Regions from separate parts of the Paenarthrobacter nitroguajacolicus genome, predicted to be linked through region 2. Evidence: riboswitches for the same ligand, from Rfam matches in the RefSeq annotation. Region 2 holds a riboswitch; the other holds the start of a gene.
What was found. A riboswitch is a leader RNA that binds a small molecule or an ion and turns the genes downstream of it on or off. The one in region 2 is predicted to bind glycine.

Region 1 (10,530 bases), 1.3 Mb from region 2:
GAGTGGACGGGTAGGTGATCATGATGGCCGAGAGCGCGTCGCGGTGGGCCTCGATCTTGTTTTTGAGGTCTACGTGGTCGATGGTGCCATCGGGAGCCGTGGCCACCACAACGACCTTCATGCCCGCCAGCACTGCCGAGGCTGCGTTGGTGCCGTGGGCCGATGCGGGGATCAGGCAGACGTTGCGCTGCTCGTCGCCGCGCGACAGGTGGTAGCCGCGGATCGCCAGCAAGCCTGCGAGCTCGCCCTGGGAACCGGCATTCGGCTGGATGGAGACTTGGTCGTAGCCGGTGATCTCGGTCAGCTGGGATTCGAGGTCGGTGATGAGTTCGCGCCAGCCCTCAGTCTGGGAATCCGGAGCGAACGGGTGGATCGAGGCGAACTCCGGCCAGGAAATCGCCTCCATCTCGGCCGTGGCGTTCAGCTTCATGGTGCAGGAACCCAATGGGATCATGGTGCGGTCCAGCGCGAGGTCGCGGTCCGAGAGCTTACGGATGTAGCGGAGGAGCTGGGTTTCTGAGCGGTGGGTGTTGAACACCGGGTGCTGCATAAAGTCGCTCGTACGTTCCACGGAAGCCTCAAGCGCGAAGCCTTCAGCAGACTCAAGTACAGGAGCGCCAAAGACATCAAGGAGACGACCGACAATCTCGGAAGTAGTGGTTTCATCAACAGAGATGCCAACCGTGTCAGCGTCGATGCCACGGAGGTTGATGCCCTTGGCCTCGGCAGCGGCGACGATTTCAGCAGCCTTGCCGGGAACGCGGACGGTGATGGTGTCGAAGAAGGAACCGTGGAGGACCTCGACGCCGGCAGCCTTCAGGGACGCTGCAAGCGTGCGGGCGTGGCCATGGGCGGTTTCGGCGATGGCCTTGAGGCCCTCAGGGCCGTGGTAAACGGCGTACATCGAGGCCACGATGGCCAGCAGTGCTTGCGCTGTACAGATGTTGGACGTGGCCTTCTCGCGGCGAATGTGCTGCTCGCGGGTCTGCAGCGCCAAGCGGTAGGCGGGGATACCGGCGTCGTCCTTGGAAACGCCCACCAAACGGCCGGGCATGGAACGCTCCAGTCCCTTTTGGACGGCCATGTAGGCGGCGTGCGGGCCACCGAAGAAGAGCGGAACGCCCAATCGCTGTGCCGAACCGACGGCGATGTCGGCGCCCTGCTCGCCTGGAGGGGTGATGAGGGTCAGGGACAGGAGGTCGGCAGCAACGGTAACCAGAGCACCTCGCTCCTTGGCGTCCGCAATCACGGCAGAGTGATCGAACACGCGGCCGGAAACGCCGGGCTGCTGGAGGACGACGCCGTTGATGGCACCTTCCGGGAGGCCCAAGGAAAGGTCAGCGACCTCGACTTCGAAGCCGAGCGCCTCGGCACGGCCCTTGACGATGGCAATGGTCTGCGGGAGGCAGTCTGCGTCGAGGACGGTCTTGCCATCCTGGACAGCCTTGTTCTTGTTGGCTCGGCGCATCATGAGGACGGCTTCGGCCACTGCGGTTGCTTCATCCAGTAGGGACGCGTTGGCGATCGGCAGCCCAACCAGGTCCTGGACCATGGTCTGGAAGTTCAGGAGCGCCTCGAGGCGGCCCTGCGAGATTTCCGGCTGGTAAGGGGTGTAAGCCGTATACCAAGCCGGGGATTCGAGGATATTCCGACGGATCACGGGCGGCGTCACGGTGTCGTAGTAGCCCTGGCCGATCATCTGAACGGCCGTCTTGTTCTTGGACGCGAGCTTGCGCAGCTCGGCCAGGACTTCAACTTCACTCAACGCGTTCTGCAGGGTGAGGGCAACTTCCTGGCGGATGTCGTTCGGGACGGCGGTGTCGACCAGCGAATCAACAGTGTCGTAGCCGACGGACTTGAGCATGGTCTCAATGTCGGCCTGGCGGCGGGCGCCGATATGCCGATCGACGAAGGTGGTGGAGGCAGAACTAACCGTCACGAAGGAACTCCATTACTTGGGCAGCGTTTGGGTACGCCACAGCGGCTGGGTTCCTCCCCGCTCTGTATTGGACCTGAGAGTTTCCGCGCGTTGCCTGAGCAACCATCGCTTGCACCGTCGGTGAGCACAACACTCTTTGACCCGAAGGTGGGCTGAGTGCCTGCTGCTTTCCAGAGTTGCCTAGCCGCGGCGGTGCGTGGGCCTGAGAGATTCCTGGGGAGGGTTTGCTCCTACGGCGCCTGCATCACTTGCTTGCAGGACTCTCCCGCCGCAGATCAAAAGGCATGTTCAGTTGTGTGTGGTCACCGCGTACGGCACGCCACGAGGGTTAATTGTCCTACGTCCCGCGCCCCGCAGCAAATGGAAGACCCGCTACTTCCGCAACCGTTCAAGGACTCCCAACAGAATTTCGACGTCGGCCTCCCGCCCGGCGTTGCCGCCCTCCTGCCCGCCTTCAAAAATCGCGTTGAAGTAGAGGCCGTCGCCCATGTAGCTGACGGCCTTGGCAACCTCCGGCCCGACGTCCTCAGCCAGCACGTCCAGCCACCGTTGCTGGATCGCGGCAAATCTGCGGCGGGTTTCCTCGTGGGCAACTTCGGCCAATCTTGTGGCAGCGACGAAGGCCCGGTCCATGGGCGTATCCGCCCAGAGCGAGGAGCGGATGAAGTAGGCGGCCGAACCATCGGGGGCAGCCTTCATCAGCTCGGTATCTTCATCGGCGAGCAGGTCCAGGCGCTCCAACAGGGCCGTGATCAGCGCTTCCTTATTCGGGAAGTGGTAGAGCAGACCGCCCTTGGACACGCCTGCCCGCTTGGCAACGGCGTCGAGCGTGGCGGCACGCTCCCCTACCTCGATAAGGAGGGCTTCAAAGGCATCCAGGACGGCGTCCCGGGCAACTGGTTTTCGTGGCATGTGTCCATCATTCCCTAAAGGCTTACGGGCTTCTATTTGAAACTGTACCGTCTGGACGGTACAGTGAGTTACATGTTCTCGCCGTCATCAACCCAAGCACCCCGTTCCGCTCAGCCCGTTAAGGGTCAGGCAGCACCGTGGCGCGACTGGACGGCTCTGGCACTCCTGATGTTTCCGGTGCTGCTGGTGGCCGTCGACAACACCGCGCTCACGTTTGCACTGCCCGAGATCGCCCGTTCGTTGGACGTGGGCGGCGTCCAATTGCTGTGGATTGTTGACGCCTACCCGCTGGTCCTCGCCGCCTTGTTGGTGTCCATGGGTAACTTGGGCGACAGGATCGGACGACGGCGGCTGCTCCTGCTCGGCAGCACGGGCTTCGCAGCGGTTTCGGCTGCTACGGCCTTCGCGCCTTCCGCTGAATGGCTCATCGCCGGCCGCGCGGGCCTGGGCGTCTTCGGCGCCATGCTGATGCCATCAACCCTGTCCCTGATCCGGAACATCTTCACCGATCCCAACCGGCGTCGGCTCGCGATCGCCGTCTGGGCCGCCGGTTTCTCCGGTGGTGCCGCCCTTGGCCCGATCTTCGGTGGCTGGTTGGTGGAGCACTTCTGGTGGGGTGCCGTGTTCCTGGTGGCAGCTTTCCTGCTCCTGCCGCTACTTGCTTTCGGCCGGGTCTTGATTCCTGAATCGAAGGACGCCAATCCCGGCCGGGTGGACGTGCCCAGCATTCTCCTGTCCGTGGTCACCATGGCGCCGTTCGTTTACGGCATCAAGGAATTCGCGGTTCACGGCTTCGGGGCGTCCGCGGCTGCCTTCATGGGGTTCGGCGTGGTGATGGGCATTATCTTCGTCCGCCGCCAGCAGCGGATCGAGAGCCCCATGCTGGACGTCTCATTGTTCAAGAACAAGGTGTTCAGTACCGCAATCGTGGCGAACGTCCTGTCCCTCTTCTCCATGACGGGCTTCATCTACTTCTTCGCCCAGCACCTGCAACTTGTTGAGGGCCAGTCCCCAATGGAGGCCGGCATCGCAATGATTCCTGCTCTTCTGGCTACGGTCATCGCCGGCCTGCTGGTGGTGCCGCTGGTCAAGCGCATACAGCCTGGGTTCGTTGTGGCTGCGGGACTCACTCTCAGCGGAGTGGGATACCTGATTGTGGTGGTGGGTGACCATGGCAGCGGACCCGTGTTCCTGTTGTCGGCTCTGACCGTACTCGCAGTAGGTGTCGGTGCTGCGGAGACCATCTCCAACGACCTCATCCTGGCCTCCGTTCCGGCCGACAAATCCGGCGCCGCCTCGGCCATTTCCGAGACCGGCTATGAGTTGGGGTCGCTCTTGGGAACGGCAGTGCTTGGCTCGATCCTCACTGCTTCCTACCAGCACAACCTCGTCATTCCGGACGGTGTATCCACGCAAGCGGCCGGTAAGTCCACTGAAACGCTTGCTGGTGCGGTTGATGCAGCGGCTGCCCTTCCGGCCCCATTGTCAGAGGCGCTGACGGTCGCCGCCCGGACAGCTTTCGAGTCCGGCGTCCACATCACTGCGGCGATTGGGCTGGTACTGATGGCTGGTGCGGCAGTGCTCGCCGCCGTCGTACTCCGGCGTGTGCCGAAGGCGCAGTAGGCAGTAGTAGGCACAGCGCCGAAGGCGCAGTAGTAGGGCACGGCGCCGGCTGAAGCTACATAGCTTCGGTCGGCGCCGCTTTTTTGTCGACGCCGGCGGTCAGTTCGTCGATCCTGTCGAGGGCATCACTGAGCCGGCTGACCGTGTTCCATAGCTCCGGGTGCTGTTCCCGGACTTCCTCGAGTTTGGCGCCTGCGGAGGTCAAGGATGCGAGGTCGAAACTCACGTTGGTTCTGGCTCCGGCTATGGCTGCGCGGAGGGCTCCGAAGCCCACCACGACGTCAGCGATAAGCGCTGAATTGCCGTTTGAAGCGAGCCAGCCGAGGTCTTCAACTGCGTTAATAGCCCGCTCCCCCAGAACTGCTGATGCCTTGGCAGCATCGACGGATGCTTGATGTATTGCGTCGTCGCGCTCCGGACCGGAGTCGAGGCGGAAGGCGGCTCCGAAGGCGTTCGAGGCGGACGCGTCGTCGTCGGCCAACTGAAGGGCAGTTCGTCGGAGTTCATGGGCCCGGGAGTGGATGCCGGCCAGCTGTTCGCGCTCGGCCTCCTCCGCCTCGGTATATCCGGCCACCATGGACGTCAACGAGGCCGCGATGGAGAGCATGACCCCGGTTCCGGCACCCCCGCCTGGCGAGCCGGTGGATTCCGCCAAGGCTTTGGTCCATTCCTCAACCGTGGATTGCTGCGTGGTGACTGATTCAGAATCGTTCATGTCATCCAGTGTGCCGGGGCTTCCCGGTCTTTGCAGATTCGGGCTGGATACACTGGCCAGACATAGGCGTCGAATAAAAAGGGCAGACTCATGACCATTGACCTCGAAGAGCTTTATAAGGACCTGCACGCCCATCCGGAGTTGTCGTTCCAGGAGACCCGAACAGCCGGAATCGCCGCGGGCTATCTCGAAGATCTTGGCTTTACCGTTCATCGCAACATCGGAAAGACCGGGGTTGTGGGCGTTCTGGACAACGGACCCGGACCGGTAGTGATGCTCAGGGCCGACATGGATGCCTTGCCGGTCAAGGAAGCAACGGGTTTGGATTATGCAAGCACCGCTGTGGGTGTTGATCATGAGGGCAAGGACATGCCCGTTATGCATGCTTGCGGCCACGATGTACACGTGAGCTGCCTCGTCGGCGCTGTGGATGTCCTGGCGGCGCAGCGTCATGAGTGGCAGGGCACCCTGATCGCGCTCTTCCAGCCGGCTGAAGAATGGGGCGGTGGGGCCGAAACCATGGTTGCCGATGGGCTGTACGACGCAGTGCCCAAACCGGACGTCGTCCTGGGCCAACATGTGGCACCTTTTCCCGCCGGGTGGTTCGGTATCCGTCCCGGCGTCACCATGGCATCCGCAGACTCCCTCAACATCACCTTGCATGGGCGGGGAGGCCACGGATCACGTCCGGAGACCACTATTGACCCTGTGCTGATGGCTGCTGCAACCACTGTCCGGTTGCAGGGTATTGTGTCGCGTGAGCTCGCCCCCAGTGACTCCGCAGTGGTGACTGTCGGGCAGATTCACTCAGGGACCAAGAACAACATCATTCCCGAGACGGCAACCTTGGGCCTCAGCGTCCGTACATTCAGTGATGCCATCAGGGACAAAATCCTCGCCTCAATTGAACGTATAGCCAAGGGTGAATCCACAGCTTCAGGTGCCCCCAAGGACCCTGAGATTCATTTCGAAGAGCATTTCCCGCTGACCGTCAACGACCGAGCTGCGACCGAGAGGGTGTCTGCAGCTTTCAGGGCAAAGTTTGGCGAAACACAGATCATCGACCCCGGCCCTGTGTCAGGAAGCGAAGACGTTGGAGCCTTGGCAAAAGCTGCCGGAGCTCCCCTGGTCTTCTGGTTCCTGGGTGGTGCCGAGCCTTCCTTGTTCAAAGAGTAGGCAACCACGGGACGCCTTCCCGAGGACATACCGTCGAATCATTCGCCGTACTTTGCGCCCGTCACCCAGCCGACGCTGGCGCGGGGAACGGAAGCGCTAGTGACAGCTGCCCGGGAATACTTGGCCACCAAGTCCTAGGCTGGTTCTCCTACAGATAGCCACAAAGGAAAGGCTCTGCGAGTGCAGCGCCTTTCCTTTGCTTATTTCTGCGAGCGGGTCCAGCTTCCAGGATCGGATCCGGGGTGTGCCTAGACTTTCTCGCGGATGCGGTCGATCCTCGGTTCGGGAACCTCGGATTCCCTGCGACGGCGGGCCAGGAAAGTCCACAGCGTTCCTTCCGTCCGCGGACGGTTCTGTGCGGGTTCCTGGTCCTTGGGTGCCTCAGTCGTGTGCGCTTCAGGCTTGCGCGCGGAGTCCTTCTTCGTGCGCCGCTCAAAGTCGTCATAGTACGCGTAGCACATTGTCCAACCTCCTCAGTGGCTGTCCCTTAATCGTCCTCGGACTGGGCCCTCACGTCGATGGTTTTGTGCGTTCTGATCAGCTGGGTTAATGGGCCAGAGCTGCTTGGCGAGCTTCCTCCACAGCCACCTTGGTCTCCTCCATCATGAGATCGGCATTGATTGAAGCGCCTGCCATGACACCTGCGGCGGCCGAGGCCATCACCTGACCCGTAAGATCCGTGACGTTCCCGGCGGCCCATACTCCGGGCACCGAGGTTGCCCCGCCCGTGGGATTCACTTCAACATGGGTCCCGACGCCCATCGGGTGCTCTACGGCGGGGACGCCGAGGGCTTCCAGCACGTCCGATCTCGCCTCCAATCGTGGGCCGGTAACCACAGCGTCCACAGGAATCACAGTTCCCGCTGCCAGGACAACACCGGTCAGTGCGTCGTCATTTACTTCCAGCGCCTGGACTTTGCCGTCCACCACCGTGATGGAGCGGGCAGCCAATTGCTCCCACTGTTCTTCCGTCGGTTCCACAACGTCATTGAGGAACAAGGTGATGTTGGGGCTCCATTGGCGGAACAGTAACGCCTGGTGCAACGCCATCGGCACTGAACCCAGGATTCCGATCGCTTTGTTCCGTACCTCCCAGCCGTGGCAATACGGGCAGTGCAGGACGTCAAGGCCCCAGCGTTCGCGGATGCCCTCAACGTCGGGCAGGACGTCGACCAGGCCTGTGGTGACAAGCAGACGCCGGGCCCGCACGGTTTGGCCATCTGCCAGGTCCACCTCGAAAGTGAGCCCGGAACCGTTCGTTGGGTCAGCCGTCGAACGTGCCCCAACCGCGACGCCGGCCATGATAGTCGCCCCGTACTGGAGAGCCTCCGCTCGTCCCAGTTCCAGCAGTTCTTTGGGATTGATCCCGTCGCGGGACAGGAAACCGTGCACTCCGGCTGCGGGCGCATTCCGGGGCTCTCCGGCGTCGATAACCAGGACGGACCGCAAGGCCCTGCCCAAGGTAACAGCAGCACTTAACCCAGCTGCGCCACCTCCCACCACCACGACGTCGTACTCCTCCACCACTCGGTTGTTCAGTTTTTCCACGATCACGATGCCTCCACACGTATCCAACGGCCGCATGCCGCTCCTTCCATGGTTGGTCAGCACCCGCAGAATCAGCAAGGAAGTTTGCCAATATGGCAAAATGAAAGGCATGACTACCGATTTCAGCACAATGCTCGACGCCGTCGGCCCTCGGCTGCGCGCCATGCGGACCCAACGCAATGTGACCCTTGCGGAAGCCTCGGAAGGGACGGGCATCTCTGTCAGTACGCTCTCTAGGCTTGAATCAGGCCAGCGCAAGCCAACACTGGAACTCCTCCTTCCCATTGCCAGGTTGCATCAGGTGCCGCTGGAAGAATTGATTGACGCACCGGAAACGGGCGATCCCCGCATTCACCTCAAACCGCACGTTCACGAGTGGGGAACCGCACTTCCCCTGACCCGCCGCCCCGGCGGCATCCAGGCCTTCAAAATGGTGCTGAAGAGCGGAACCGGAAAAGAGGTTCCACAGCCCCAATCCCATGAGGGGTACGACTGGATGTACATCCTCAACGGCAAGCTGCGGTTGGTGCTGGGCGAGAATGACTTTGTCCTGAAACCCGGTGAGGTTGCGGAATTTGATACGCGCACACCGCACTGGTTTGCCAGCGCCACCGCAGAACCAGTGGAGTTGCTAACCCTCTTCGGGCAGCAGGGTGAACGCCTTCACGTGCGGGCACGGCCCAAGCGCTGAGGCTACGAAGCCAACCATTCGCGCGCACTCCGACGCGAGCTGCCTGACTCAACACCGTGCTCGGGCAAGTTAATTTCTGCCCACACCTCATCGAGGGAGAGTCCGAGCACATCGGCAATGGCAGCAACGGTAGGGAAAGCCGGCGTCGCAACCCGGCCCGACTCTATCTTTCGGAGCGTCTCGGGCGAGACGCGGGCGTCGAGTGCCGTCTCCAGCATGGAGCGCTCACCCCGGGCGCGACGCAGAAGAGCACCGAGGCGCTGTCCACGCTCGGCCTCTGCGGGTGTAAGCGGCAACCTGACCATGGCTCCAATTGTAATACCGGGATAATATGGCCGGGATAGTTATTGGTTTTCACACGAGAGGCCCCGCATGATTGAGATACTTAGCCGCACAGAGCTAGGCCGCGCGAAGGAGGCCGGCGCCCTGGTCGCCAACATTTTGCACACGCTAAAGGGCCGCGCAACTGTAGGCACAAACCTCCTGGACATAGACCGGTGGGCAAAGAGCATGATCCTGGAAGCCGGGGCCGTCTCCTGCTACGTCGATTACGCTCCTTCCTTTGGACGCGGGCCATTCGGCCACTACATCTGCACGGGCGTCAACGACGCCGTCCTCCACGGATTGCCCACGGATTACAAACTGGCCGACGGCGACCTCCTGACCCTCGACCTGGCCGTTTTGAAGGACGGAATCGCAGCAGACTCGGCCATCAGCTTCATCGTGGGCGAGTCGAAGCCAGCGGAAAGTGTCGCGATGATCGAAGCGACCGAACGGGCATTGCGCGCAGGCATAGCGGCAGCCCGGCCCGGCGCCCGCATTGGGGACCTGTCCTACGCCATCGGCTCGGTCCTCAGCGAGGCTGGCTACCCCGTCAATACCGAGTTCGGAGGCCACGGCATTGGCTCCACCATGCACCAGGAGCCTCATGTGCCGAACATGGGACGCCCCGGCCGCGGTTACAAGCTGCGCCCCGGCTTGCTGCTCGCCCTGGAACCATGGGTCATGGCCGACACCGCCCAGCTCGTCACGGACGCCGACGGATGGACGCTCCGCAGCGCCACAGGATGCCGGACCGCACACAGTGAGCACACCATCGCCATCACCAACGACGGAGCAGAGATCCTCACTCTGCCGACGCTCGTCAGTTAATTACCGACGGGCTTGAGCGTGCAGCTGGCGACGGGCTTGGTCGTGCAGCAGGTTCGGGCAGCTCCGACGACGGCGCTGAGCCACGGAAGTAGCCTGGCAGGCTCGGCGCCTTGGAGCGATAGGTGTGCCCTGTGGGCGTGCGGAGTTCCAGAGTGTGCACATCTTCGGCAAGCGGCCTACTCTTCCAGCCGGGGTTTTCCTTGGTATGGTTGCACGCTTCGCAGAGCCCGGCGCCGTTATTCATGGTGGTGGTTCCACCTGAACGCCAGGAGACGATGTGATCGATGTGGCGGATGGGCGCGTCGCAGTAAGGGGTTCGGCAGGTGTCGTCGCGGGTTTCGATGAAGCGCCGCATCCGGCCAGGGAAGAGCCTTGCCTTGGAGTCCATGGTCAGGAGTTCTCCCGTGGCCGGCGCTGTGTAGAGTCGGCGAAGCAGTATCTTGAAGTCGTTGCGTTCCGAGGATGTCTCCTCCACACGGTCCTGGCGTTCGAGCTCAGTTTGGCCCCCAGTGAGCAGGCTCCTCGCCCACTCTCCGGGGACGATTCCGTAGCCCTTGAGCCGAGCCGGTTCGCTGTCGCCTTGGAACAGGGTGCGGTCAGTTATGACAAGGTCCAGGTTGATTCCTGAAATCCCGCCAGATGTGCCCGTGACGCGTTCGACCAGGGTGTCGGCCATGACCTGGTTACGGGTTCGGACAACGCCGCCAGACCCGGCAAATCCGCTAGACCCCGCCCCACCACCGGATCCGGCATCACCGCCGAAACGGCCCGAAT
Region 2 (10,530 bases):
AGTGGACGCGCTTGACGGACTTCGCGGCGGTTTCGGCCACCGCCTGGCCACTGATGACGCTGCCGGTGAGGGCGACCAAGGCAATGTCAGGGTGTTCGGACAGTCGCTGGCCTACAGTCCGGCCGCGTCCTGTCACCACGTTGAGGATCCCGTCAGGAATGCGTCCGGCCAGCACTTCCACCAGCTTCAGCGTGGACAACGGAGTCTGTTCGGAGGGCTTGATGACGATGCTGTTGCCGGCAGCGAGGATGGGCGCGATCTTCCAGGCGGCCATCAGTAGCGGGTAGTTCCAGGGAGTAATGACGCCCACCACGCCGACGGGTTCGCGGAGGATCACGGACGTGTGGTCCGTGGCGTAGTCGCCTCCCGCCATGGAAGTCAGGGTACGGGAGGCGCCGGCCATGAACCGGAAGGTATCGATGGTGCTGGAGACATCGTCGTCCGACACTGCCTGCGGCTTGCCGGTGTTGGCAGACTCGATTGCCTGGAACGATTGCCGGTTCTCTTCGATGATGTTCGCAATGAGGTTCAGGACATCCGCGCGTTCCTTCGGGGTGGTGGCACCCCAGGTCTTTTGGGCCACGACGGCGGCGGCAACAGCGACGTCGACATCATCGGCCGTGCCGGCCTGCACCGAGGCGATGACCGCCTCCGTGGTGGGATCCACGACGTCGATGGTCTGGCCTGAGGAGCCGGGGACGAAGGAGCCGTTGATGAAGTGTCCTGCGGGTGGCAGAGGCAGGTTGTCGGAGTGGTCGGCAGAGGAGCGTCGGACAGTGAACTGTTCGGTCTGGGTGGTAGTCATGATGATTCTCTTTCAGATGAGGGCAGGTCAGATGAGGTCTGGGGTGAGTGCAGTTGCGGGAAAGGGGGCGGCTTCCGTCTTTTTGTCGAACAACCGGGCCGCGAAGTAATACAGGGGAGCGACGACGACCAGGCCGACAATCCAGGAAATGTCCACGCCACCCATCGCCGCAGCCAGTGGGCCCGTGTAGATGGCGGTTGCCGAGAAGGGAACCTGGATCAGGGCACCTGCCAGGTAGGAGCCGATGGCGACCCAATTGAACCGCGCGTACACGCCGCCGTCGCGCTTGAAGAAGTCTTCAACCCTGTACTCGCCGTGCCGCAGGAGGTAGTAGTCCACCAGGTTGATGGCCGTCCACGGAACCAGGACATACATCAGGAAAGACAGGAAGTTGGTGTAGAAGAGGATGAAGTTGTCACGGGCAAACAGGGCGATGGAGACGGCGACGACGAAGAGGATGATTGCCGCGATGCTGCGGGTCTTGGCGTGCGGCAACCAGCTTGGCTTGAACGTTTGCCCGATAGTGAGGGTGCACAGGACGCCGCAGTAAAGGTTCATGGCGTTCGACGCCGCGACGCCCAGGCAGAAGATGCCCACGATGATCAGGGTCCAGGGCTGAAGCAATGCGCCAAGGCTGCCCACGATTTCGACGTCCCCGGTGCTCATGGAAACGGCCAGCGTGCCCACCAAGGCGCCCAGGATCATGGGGAAGAGCGTTCCCAAGACACAGCCCGAGTAGGATGCCCAGAATGCCGGAGCGGATCCTGTTCCTTGCGGCATGTAGCGCGAATAGTCGGAGACGTACGGTGCGTAGGCCAGCTGCCACAATGCGGAGACGGAGATGGTGCCCATGAAGCCCACCCAGTTGAAGTTACCCGTCTCGAGGAAGCTGGCCGGCAGTCCGTGGACCATCAAAATCCACCCGAAAGCCAGCAGCAGTGCCAGCCCGGCGGCGACGCTGAGGACGCGTGCATAGGCGTGGATGAGCCGGTAGCCGAAGATCGTGGCGATGACGCTGACCACGCCGATGATAATAATGCCGGCGTCAACGCTGATGCCCGGACTCACCGCTGCCATGGCCTCGCCGCCGAACACCAGGTTGGCCGCGAAGAACCCCACGTACATGACCACCACGATGACCACGATCAACAAAGCCCCGAAAGAACCGAACTGGCCGCGGGTCTGGATCATCTGGGCCACACCCAATTGCGGGCCCTGCGCGGAGTGCAGCGCCATGAAGATGCCGCCCACCACGTTGCCGATGATGATGCCCACGATCGCCGGCACGAAGCCCAGGCCGAACACCGTGGTGGCGAGCCCGCCGGTCACGATGGTCATGATCATGATGTTCGAGCCGAACCAGATGGTGAAGAGGTCCCGGGCCTTGCCGTGGCGCTCATCGGCGGGGATCGGCTGGATGGTCTTGTCCTCGAGCCGGGGTACCTCAGTTGCCGGCGCACTCATGACGTAGCCCGGGATGCTGAAGCCAATTCACGGCCAACTGTGCTGTTTGCTTTGCTGCGGTTCACCATCAGCCCGAGAAGGTCAAAGACCAGCGTGGCGGCGGCGACGGTGGTGATGTCCGCGTGGTCATACGCCGGGGCGACTTCCACGACGTCGGCGCCCACGATGTTGATGCCGTTCAGCCCGCGGAGCAGGGCCAGGAGCTCGCGGGAGTGGAGCCCGCCCATCTCAGGGGTGCCGGTGCCGGGTGCGAAGGCCGGGTCAAGGACATCGATGTCGATGGAGACGTACACGGGGGTGTCACCGAGCCTGTCCTTGACGCGCTGGATAGCTGCGGGGACGCCGATGACGTCCAGGTCCGAGCACCGGATGATCTGGAACCCGAATTCGTGGTCGCGGAGGAAGTCGTTGCGGTCGTAGACCGGCCCGCGGATACCCACGTGCATCGACTTGTCCTCCACAAGAAGGCCTTCTTCGAACGCCCGCCGGAAGATGGTGCCGTGCGTGATCGGCTGGTCGAAATAGGTGTCCCAAGTGTCCAAGTGGGCGTCGAAATGCAGCAGGGCTACCGGACCATGGACCTTGTTCAGGGCCCGCAGCATGGGCAGGGCGATGGTGTGGTCGCCGCCGATGGAAATGAGCCGCTTGTCCTCGCTGATCAAGGGCAAGGCCTGCTCCTCGATTTCACGGACGGCCCGGGTGATGTCGTAGGGGGTGCAGGCGATGTCGCCGGCGTCCACTACCTGGGCTTCGTACACCGGTTCAACGTCGAGCTCCGGGTGGTACCCCGGGCGGAGGAGGCGGGAGGCTTCGCGGACTGCGGCGGGTCCGAAGCGGGCGCCGGGCCGGAAGGAGGTTCCGCCGTCGAACGGGACGCCGACGATCGCAATGTCGTAGTCCGGGACGCGGTCGATTTGGGGGAGACGGGCGAAAGTACCGAGGCCTGCATACCGGGGGACTTTGGTGGCGTCGACAGGGCCGATGGGCTTGTGCGTTGTCATTGACGGATCCTTGGGTTGAGGGGTGCTCGCCGTTGAGCGGGAAGTAAGTAATTCCATTCTTGGTGACGCGGATCACTCCGGAAAGCGCTACATTGACTACAAATAGTTGAGGCGTTTAGACGAATGTCTAAGTGCCCCGGAACGCGGCGGCAAGACCGCCGGAAACGCAAGGGAACCGGAGCGCACAATGGCAATCACCGTGGGTGAACTCGTGGCTGAACCGCAACTGGGACTCACCCTCCTGGCAGGAGCGGCAGGCCTCGAAAACCGCATCACCTGGGCTCACACGTCGGACCTTCCCAGGCTGTGGGAGTGGGTCACCGGCGGCGAACTCATGATGACCAACGGCCTGTCGATTCCCGCCGACGCCGAGGGCCAAGTGGCGCTCGCAGAGGCCTTGATGGACAGCGGCGCCAGCGCCTTGGCGATCGGCGAGAAAATGCACGCACCGCCGCTCACCGCGGAATTCATGGAAGCGTGCGAGCAACTCCCGTTGCCCCTGATCAACATCCCGTACCCGCTGCCGTTCATCGCGATCGCCCGGTCGGTGGCCGAGTCCTCCTTGCTCGAAGAATCCCGTCGGCTGCGGCAGACTGCCCGCGTCTACGATCTGCTCCGCACCGCCGGAGCCTCCGAAGACCACTGGCAGAGCCTGGTCCAGCGGCTGGCGACCGAGCTCGACGCGGACCTGTTCGTGGTGGACCGCCGCTGCCTCCATCCTTGGCACCCGGACGGTCAGGCACTCCCCGTGTTTCTCTCCGAGGAGTGGGCTCCGCTATCGGGGCAAGTGTCCCTCGCGGGAAAGAACTTCCAGTGGCATCGCATCCGCGGCAGGCACGTCCTCACCATGGACATTCCCACCCATGCCAACGCGCTCCTGGTGGTGCTGCCCAACAGCGAACCGCACCCGGACGCCGTCGTGCTTCTCCACGCCGCAACCGTGCTGGGACTGCAGCTTTCGCGCATCGTTTTGTCGCTGGAAGGCCGCCACCGGCTGGCCGGCGAGTTCCTCCTGCAGGCAATGGACGGACGCTTGGGCGCGGCCGAAATGGAGAGCCGGCTGGCAGCTTTCGAGGTTTCGCCCCAGGATTTCCTGCTCGCCTCACTGACGGCGGACGCCGCGGTTAAAGCGGCGGACGACGGCGGCAGGCTGGCGAACGTGCACATCGAACTGTGGCGGCACGGGGTTGCGTCCGCGTCCTTGAAGCGGAACAACAGGCTCCATGTGGTGGTCCCGGCAGACGTGCCTGACGATGTCCTGATGCACTGTGCCGGCATGGAAACCACGATCGGGATCAGCGCGCCGGCGGCCGTTGCGAACATCCAACGGGCGCTGCAGGAGTCCCTCTGGGCGCTCGGTTCCGCCCGCGCCAACAACCAAGGGCTGGCCCGCTATGCGGAGGGGCCCTCATGGCTGGGACTCACCGGTTTTGAGGAAGGAACCGCCCTGGTCCGGCGTCTTTTGGGTCCGATTTTCGACTACGAGCAGAGCCAGGAAGGTGATCTCATTGTCACCTTGAGGACGTATTTGGACTCGCAGCGGTCGTGGCAGAAGACTGCTTCAGCATTGTTCGCGCACCGACAAACCATCATCTACCGGATGCGGAAAATCGGCGAACTGACGGGGCTGGACATGGGCGAAACGTCCACCGTCGCCCAACTGTGGTTCGCTCTGCAGATCCATGAAGCGATGCATCAGTAGCCACACCTTGCTTGCGTTTCTTCAAAACAACCAGTTATGGTGTGAAGCGTGTCACTCACGTGATGCAACGCTTTTGATCTGCGGCGGGAGAGCCCTGCCGGTACATCCAGTCAGGCGCCGTAGGAGCAAATCCTCCCCAGGAATCTCTCAGGCCCATGTACCGCCGCGGTTAGGCAACTCTGGAAAGCAGTCCGGGTAACCGGGCTCACCGACGGTGCAAGCAGGCAACCATTCCTGCGGAATCTCTCAGGTCCAATACAGAGCGGGGAGGAACCCCACATCATCGTGGCGCTCACTGGGCGCCTGAATCATGGAGTTCCTCTTGACTGTTCAATCAACCCCCACCGCCTTCGCGGACCGGCACATCGGCGCCCGCCGCCAAGCCGACGTTGACACCATGCTCAAGGCCATCGGCTACGACTCTGTCGACGGCTTGGTAGACGTCGCCGTTCCCGATTCCATTCGCCAGGACACTGCCCTGAAGCTGCAGGACGCCCTCACCGAGGTGCAGGTCCTCGCCGAGCTTCGCAAGCTCGCCTCCAAGAACAAGACCGCTGTCCAGATGATCGGCCAGGGCTACTACGACACCGTCACGCCCCCGGTGATCCGCCGCAACATCCTGGAAGCTCCGGCGTGGTACACGGCCTACACGCCGTACCAGCCCGAGATTTCCCAAGGCCGTCTGGAGGCGCTGCTGAACTTCCAGACCATGGTGCAGGACCTCACCGGGCTTCCCGTAGCCAACGCCTCGCTCCTGGACGAAGCCACCGCCGTTGCCGAGGCCGTGCTGCTGATGCGCCGCGCCAACAAGTCCAAGACCGCCAAGGACGGCAAGACCGTTCTGGACGCTGACCTTCTCCCGCAGACCATCGCCATTGTGAAGGGCAGGGCTGAGGCGCTGGGCTTCGAGGTGGAGATCGCTGACCTTTCGGCGGGCCTTCCCGACGGCGATATCAACGGCATCGTCCTGCAGCAACCCGGCGTTTCCGGGCGCGTGTTCGATCACTCCGGTGTCATCGCTGACGCCAAGGAACGCGGCGCGCTGGTCACTGTGGCCGCGGATTTGCTGGCGCTCACCCTCATCACGCCCCCGGGCGAGCAAGGTGCGGACATCGCCGTCGGAACTGCGCAGCGCTTCGGCGTTCCACTGTTCTTCGGCGGCCCGCACGCTGCCTACATGGCCGTCCGCGAAGGCATGGAGCGCACGCTGCCGGGCCGCATCGTTGGGGTCTCCAAGGACAACGCCGGCGTCCCTGCTTACCGCCTGGCCCTCCAGACCCGCGAGCAGCACATCCGTCGCGAGAAGGCGACGTCCAACATCTGCACCGCGCAGGCACTGCTCGCGATCGTAGCCTCGATGTACGCCGTCTACCACGGCCCGGAAGGCCTGAAAGCAATCGCCGAAACCGTCCACGGCCACGCCCGTGTTTTGGCTGCGACCCTGCAGAAGGCCGGCCGCGAACTCGTCTCCGAGGCTTTCTTCGACACCCTCACCGTTCGCGTTCCCGGCAAGGCAGACAAGGTCATCGCCGCCGCCGAAGCCCGCGGCATCAACCTGCGCCTCATCGATGCGGACACCGTTGGCGTCTCCATTGATGAAACCACGACGCCGGAGATCCTCTCCGCGGTTGCCGTCGCCTTCGGTGCCGGTCCGGTAGGGGACTTTACCGGATTCGAATTGCCCGCTGACGTAGTCCGGACATCCGATTTCCTGCAGCACCCGGTGTTCAACACGCACCGTTCCGAGACGCAGCTGTTGCGCTATATCCGCAAGCTGTCGGACCGGGACCTCGCACTGGACCGCACCATGATCCCGCTGGGTTCGTGCACCATGAAGCTGAACGCCACCGCTGAGATGGAGGCGATTTCCTGGCCGGAGTTCGCCTCCATCCACCCGTTCGCTCCGGACCACCAGACCGCGGGTTGGCGCGAGCTGATCGAGGACCTGGAAGCGGACCTCACCGAGATCACCGGCTACGACCAAGTCTCTATCCAGCCGAATGCCGGTTCCCAGGGCGAGCTCGCAGGCTTGCTTGCGATCCGCGGTTACCACCTGTCCCGCGGCGATGAGCAGCGCACTGTTTGCTTGATCCCGGCATCGGCCCACGGCACCAACGCGGCCTCGGCTGTGCTGGCGGGCATGAAGGTGGTTGTGGTGGCGACGGCTGCCGACGGCACGATCGATCACGCGGATCTCGCTGCGAAAATCGAGGCCCACCGTGAGGTTTTGTCGGCCATCATGATCACCTACCCGTCCACGCACGGTGTGTACGACGCCGACGTCCGCGAGGTCTGCGACGCGATCCACGCAGCCGGCGGCCAGGTGTACGTTGACGGTGCCAACTTGAATGCGCTGGTTGGTTTGGCACAGCCGGGCAAGTTCGGCGGCGACGTGTCCCACCTGAACCTGCACAAGACCTTCTGCATCCCCCACGGTGGCGGTGGACCGGGCGTTGGGCCTGTAGCTGCGAAAGCCCACTTGGCTCCGTTCATGCCTGGCGACGCGAAGAAAGCGGCGCATGAACCCGGTCATGGCGTTGCGATCTCGGCTTCGCGTTATGGCTCGGCCGGTGTGCTGCCGATTTCCTGGGCATACGTGAAGCTCATGGGTGGCCAAGGACTGACGGAAGCCACCAAATCGGCTTTGTTGGCAGCCAATTACGTTGCTTCCCGCCTGGATGAGCACTTCCCGGTTTTGTACACGGGCGAGGGCGGACTCGTGGCCCACGAGTGCATCCTGGACCTACGTGAGCTGACCGTCCGCACAGGTGTCACGGCTGAGGACGTTGCCAAGCGCCTGATCGACTTCGGCTTCCACGCCCCCACGTTGGCGTTCCCGGTTGCGGGCACCTTGATGGTGGAGCCCACCGAGTCCGAGGACCTGGCCGAGATCGACCGTTTCATCGAAGCCATGATCACCATCCGTGCGGAGATCGAGCAGGTGGCCAGCGGTGATTTCACTGTTGAGAAGTCGCCGCTGCGCAACGCACCGCACACGGCTGCCGCCGTCGTAAGTTCCGGCTGGGACCGCGACTACCCGCGGGAGCAGGCAGCGTTCCCCGTCCACCACCTGAAGCAGGACAAGTACTTCCCGCCGGTCGGCCGAATCGACGGCGCCGCAGGCGACCGGAACCTGGTGTGTTCCTGCCCTCCCCTCGAAGCGTTCGAGGACAACACTGCTGACTTCGAAAACTAAGGACTCCCGTCATGTCTGAGAATTACACAGCTCTTTACGAGCAGCACAAAAAGGCCGGTGCATCGTTTACGGACTTCGGTGGCTGGCAGATGCCCCTGAAGTACGAGTCCGAGCTTGCCGAGCACCACGCTGTCCGCAAGTCTGCGGGCTTGTTCGACCTCTCCCACATGGGTGAAGTCTGGGTCACCGGCCCGGACGCTGCGTCCTTCCTGGATTACGCGCTCGTGGGCAAGCTGTCCGCTGTCGCCGTGGGCAAAGCGAAGTACTCGCTCATCTGCAACACCGACGGCGGCATTATCGACGATCTCATTTCTTACCGTCGCCCCGCTCCCGAAGAAGGCATCGACAAGTATCTGGTGGTCCCCAACGCGGGCAACGCGAAGGTGGTTGCTGCGGCACTGCTGGAGCGGGCGGCCGGCTTCGACGTCGTGGTGGAGGACGCTTCCGCTGAGACCTCACTCATCGCCGTGCAGGGCCCGAACGCCGAAGCCATCCTGCTGAAGCTGGTCCCCGCGGAGCAGCACGCGCTGGTCACCGAGCTGAAGTACTACGCGGCGGTTGAGGTCTCCATCAACGGACAGGACCTGCTGCTGGCCCGCACCGGATACACCGGCGAGGACGGCTTCGAGATCTACATCCCAAACGTCGACGCCGCCGGTCTCTGGGAAGCACTGCTCGAAGCCGGCGAAGGCCACGGACTCATCCCCGCCGGCCTCGCAGCCCGCGACTCACTGCGCTTGGAAGCCGGAATGCCCCTGTACGGCAACGAGCTCTCACGCCACGTCAACGCCTACGCGGCGGGACTGGGCCCCGTAGTTTCCCTGGCCAAGGAAAGCGACTTCATCGGCCGCGATGCGCTCACCGCCATCAAGGCCGCCGGCGTCGGCTCCGCTCTTGGACAGAAGCTCGTGGGCCTCAAAGGAACCGGACGCCGCGCCGCCCGCGCCCACTACTCGGTGCTGAAAGACGGTTCGCTCATCGGCGAAGTCACGTCCGGCCAGCCCAGCCCGACGCTCGGCTACCCAATCGCCTTGGCGTACGTCGACGTCGAGCATTCCGAGCCGGGCACCATCGTGGACGTCGACCTCCGCGGCAAGGCGGAGCCGTTCGTAGTCGTCCAGCTCCCGTTCTACAAGCGCCAAAAGTAGGTCCCGGTGAGAGTGACATCCTCCGCGGGCTCGGTCGCAGAAGCGCCCGTTGGGCGGCGGGTTAAGTAGGTTCCGTCGGCTTTGACCTCCTCTGCATGCTCCCCACCGTCCCCCTCGCCTCGCAAGCTCGGCCAGGGAACCCGGACGGCGTGGCCCCCGTCGAATACAGGGCCCGCTGAGCGGACGCGACGCTCCCTTAGACGCATGCTGCCGGAGGCCAAACCCGAAAGGGACCGGCGGCTCACCTTGCGCACGGAACCAGGAGACCGAGGCAACCTGCTGAAAGGCGGGTTCCAAGCCTCGGTTCGCTGCTCCTCAAAAGGCGAGCGGCACAACGGTGACGGCCGGCAGGCGGACAGCGGATTCCGGAAGCGTGCGTCAAAGCGACGAAGGAGCAGCACGCGGAGGAATTCGGTGTCCGGCACCCAACCCAAGTGTCACCGTGACCACGAACATTTTTTAGACATATGAGAAGTGAGGAATTGGAATGAGCAAAGTAGTTGCCGAGCTGAAGTACTCGGCTGAGCACGAGTGGGTTGCCGTTGATGGGGACGGGCCCGTAGGTATTGGGATTTCCGCCGTCGCCGCTGACGCCCTGGGTGACATTGTGTACGTGGACCTCCCTGAGGTTGGTTCCACTGTGACCGCCGGCGAGACCTGTGGCGAGGTGGAATCGACCAAGTCGGTATCGGACCTGTACTCGCCCGTTACTGGTGAGGTCACCGAGATCAACGACGCCGTTGTCAGCGATCCGGCACTCATCAACAACGATCCCTACGGCGCAGGCTGGCTGTTCAAGGTGGCCGCCACCGAAGAAGGACCGCTCATGTCGGCCGAAGAATACGCTGCAACAAACGGAGGAGAACTGTGAACCCGGTATCTGTAACTGACTTTCAGCAGGTCGTGTCGGCGTCGTTGGACGCGCAGCTGTCCGAGCTGGATCCAGAGATCGCTGCAAAGATCGACGACGAACTGGGTCGCCAGCGCGACGGCCTGGAAATGATCGCCTCGGAGAACCACACGGCCGTTGCAGTGATGCAGGCTCAGGGCTCGGTGCTGACCAACAAGTACGCCGAGGGTTACCCGGGCAAGCGTTACTACGGCGGCTGCGAGCACGTTGATGTGATCGAGCAGCTCGCGATTGATCGCATCAAGGCCCTGTTCGGCGCGGAGTTTGCCAACGTCCAGCCTCACTCCGGTGCACAGGCCAACGC

Region 1: it holds a riboswitch for glycine, as region 2 does, so the genes downstream of both, gcvP (aminomethyl-transferring glycine dehydrogenase) here and gcvP (aminomethyl-transferring glycine dehydrogenase) in region 2, are expected to answer to the same signal.

Annotation. Positions count from the first base shown of each region.
Region 1 covers NZ_CP073234.1:1,079,840-1,090,369, reverse strand. The annotation lists gene gcvP (aminomethyl-transferring glycine dehydrogenase) at 1-1,939, opposite strand, end outside; glycine riboswitch at 2,120-2,217, opposite strand; gene KCX59_RS05530 (TetR/AcrR family transcriptional regulator) at 2,312-2,851, opposite strand; gene KCX59_RS05525 (MFS transporter) at 2,924-4,474, shown strand; gene KCX59_RS05520 (cyclodeaminase/cyclohydrolase family protein) at 4,530-5,189, opposite strand; partial or broken gene KCX59_RS05515 (amidohydrolase) at 5,280-6,503, shown strand; gene KCX59_RS05510 (hypothetical protein) at 6,614-6,826, opposite strand; gene KCX59_RS05505 (NAD(P)/FAD-dependent oxidoreductase) at 6,912-7,949, opposite strand; gene KCX59_RS05500 (helix-turn-helix domain-containing protein) at 8,023-8,604, shown strand; gene KCX59_RS05495 (helix-turn-helix domain-containing protein) at 8,607-8,909, opposite strand; gene map (type I methionyl aminopeptidase) at 8,977-9,756, shown strand; gene KCX59_RS05485 (HNH endonuclease) at 9,749-10,530, opposite strand, start outside.
Region 2 covers NZ_CP073234.1:4,499,475-4,510,004, reverse strand. The annotation lists gene KCX59_RS21255 (aldehyde dehydrogenase family protein) at 1-805, opposite strand, end outside; gene KCX59_RS21250 (purine-cytosine permease family protein) at 833-2,269, opposite strand; gene speB (agmatinase) at 2,266-3,270, opposite strand; gene KCX59_RS21240 (PucR family transcriptional regulator) at 3,458-4,972, shown strand; glycine riboswitch at 5,047-5,145, shown strand; gene gcvP (aminomethyl-transferring glycine dehydrogenase) at 5,283-8,168, shown strand; gene gcvT (glycine cleavage system aminomethyltransferase GcvT) at 8,180-9,316, shown strand; gene gcvH (glycine cleavage system protein GcvH) at 9,804-10,187, shown strand; gene glyA (serine hydroxymethyltransferase) at 10,184-10,530, shown strand, end outside.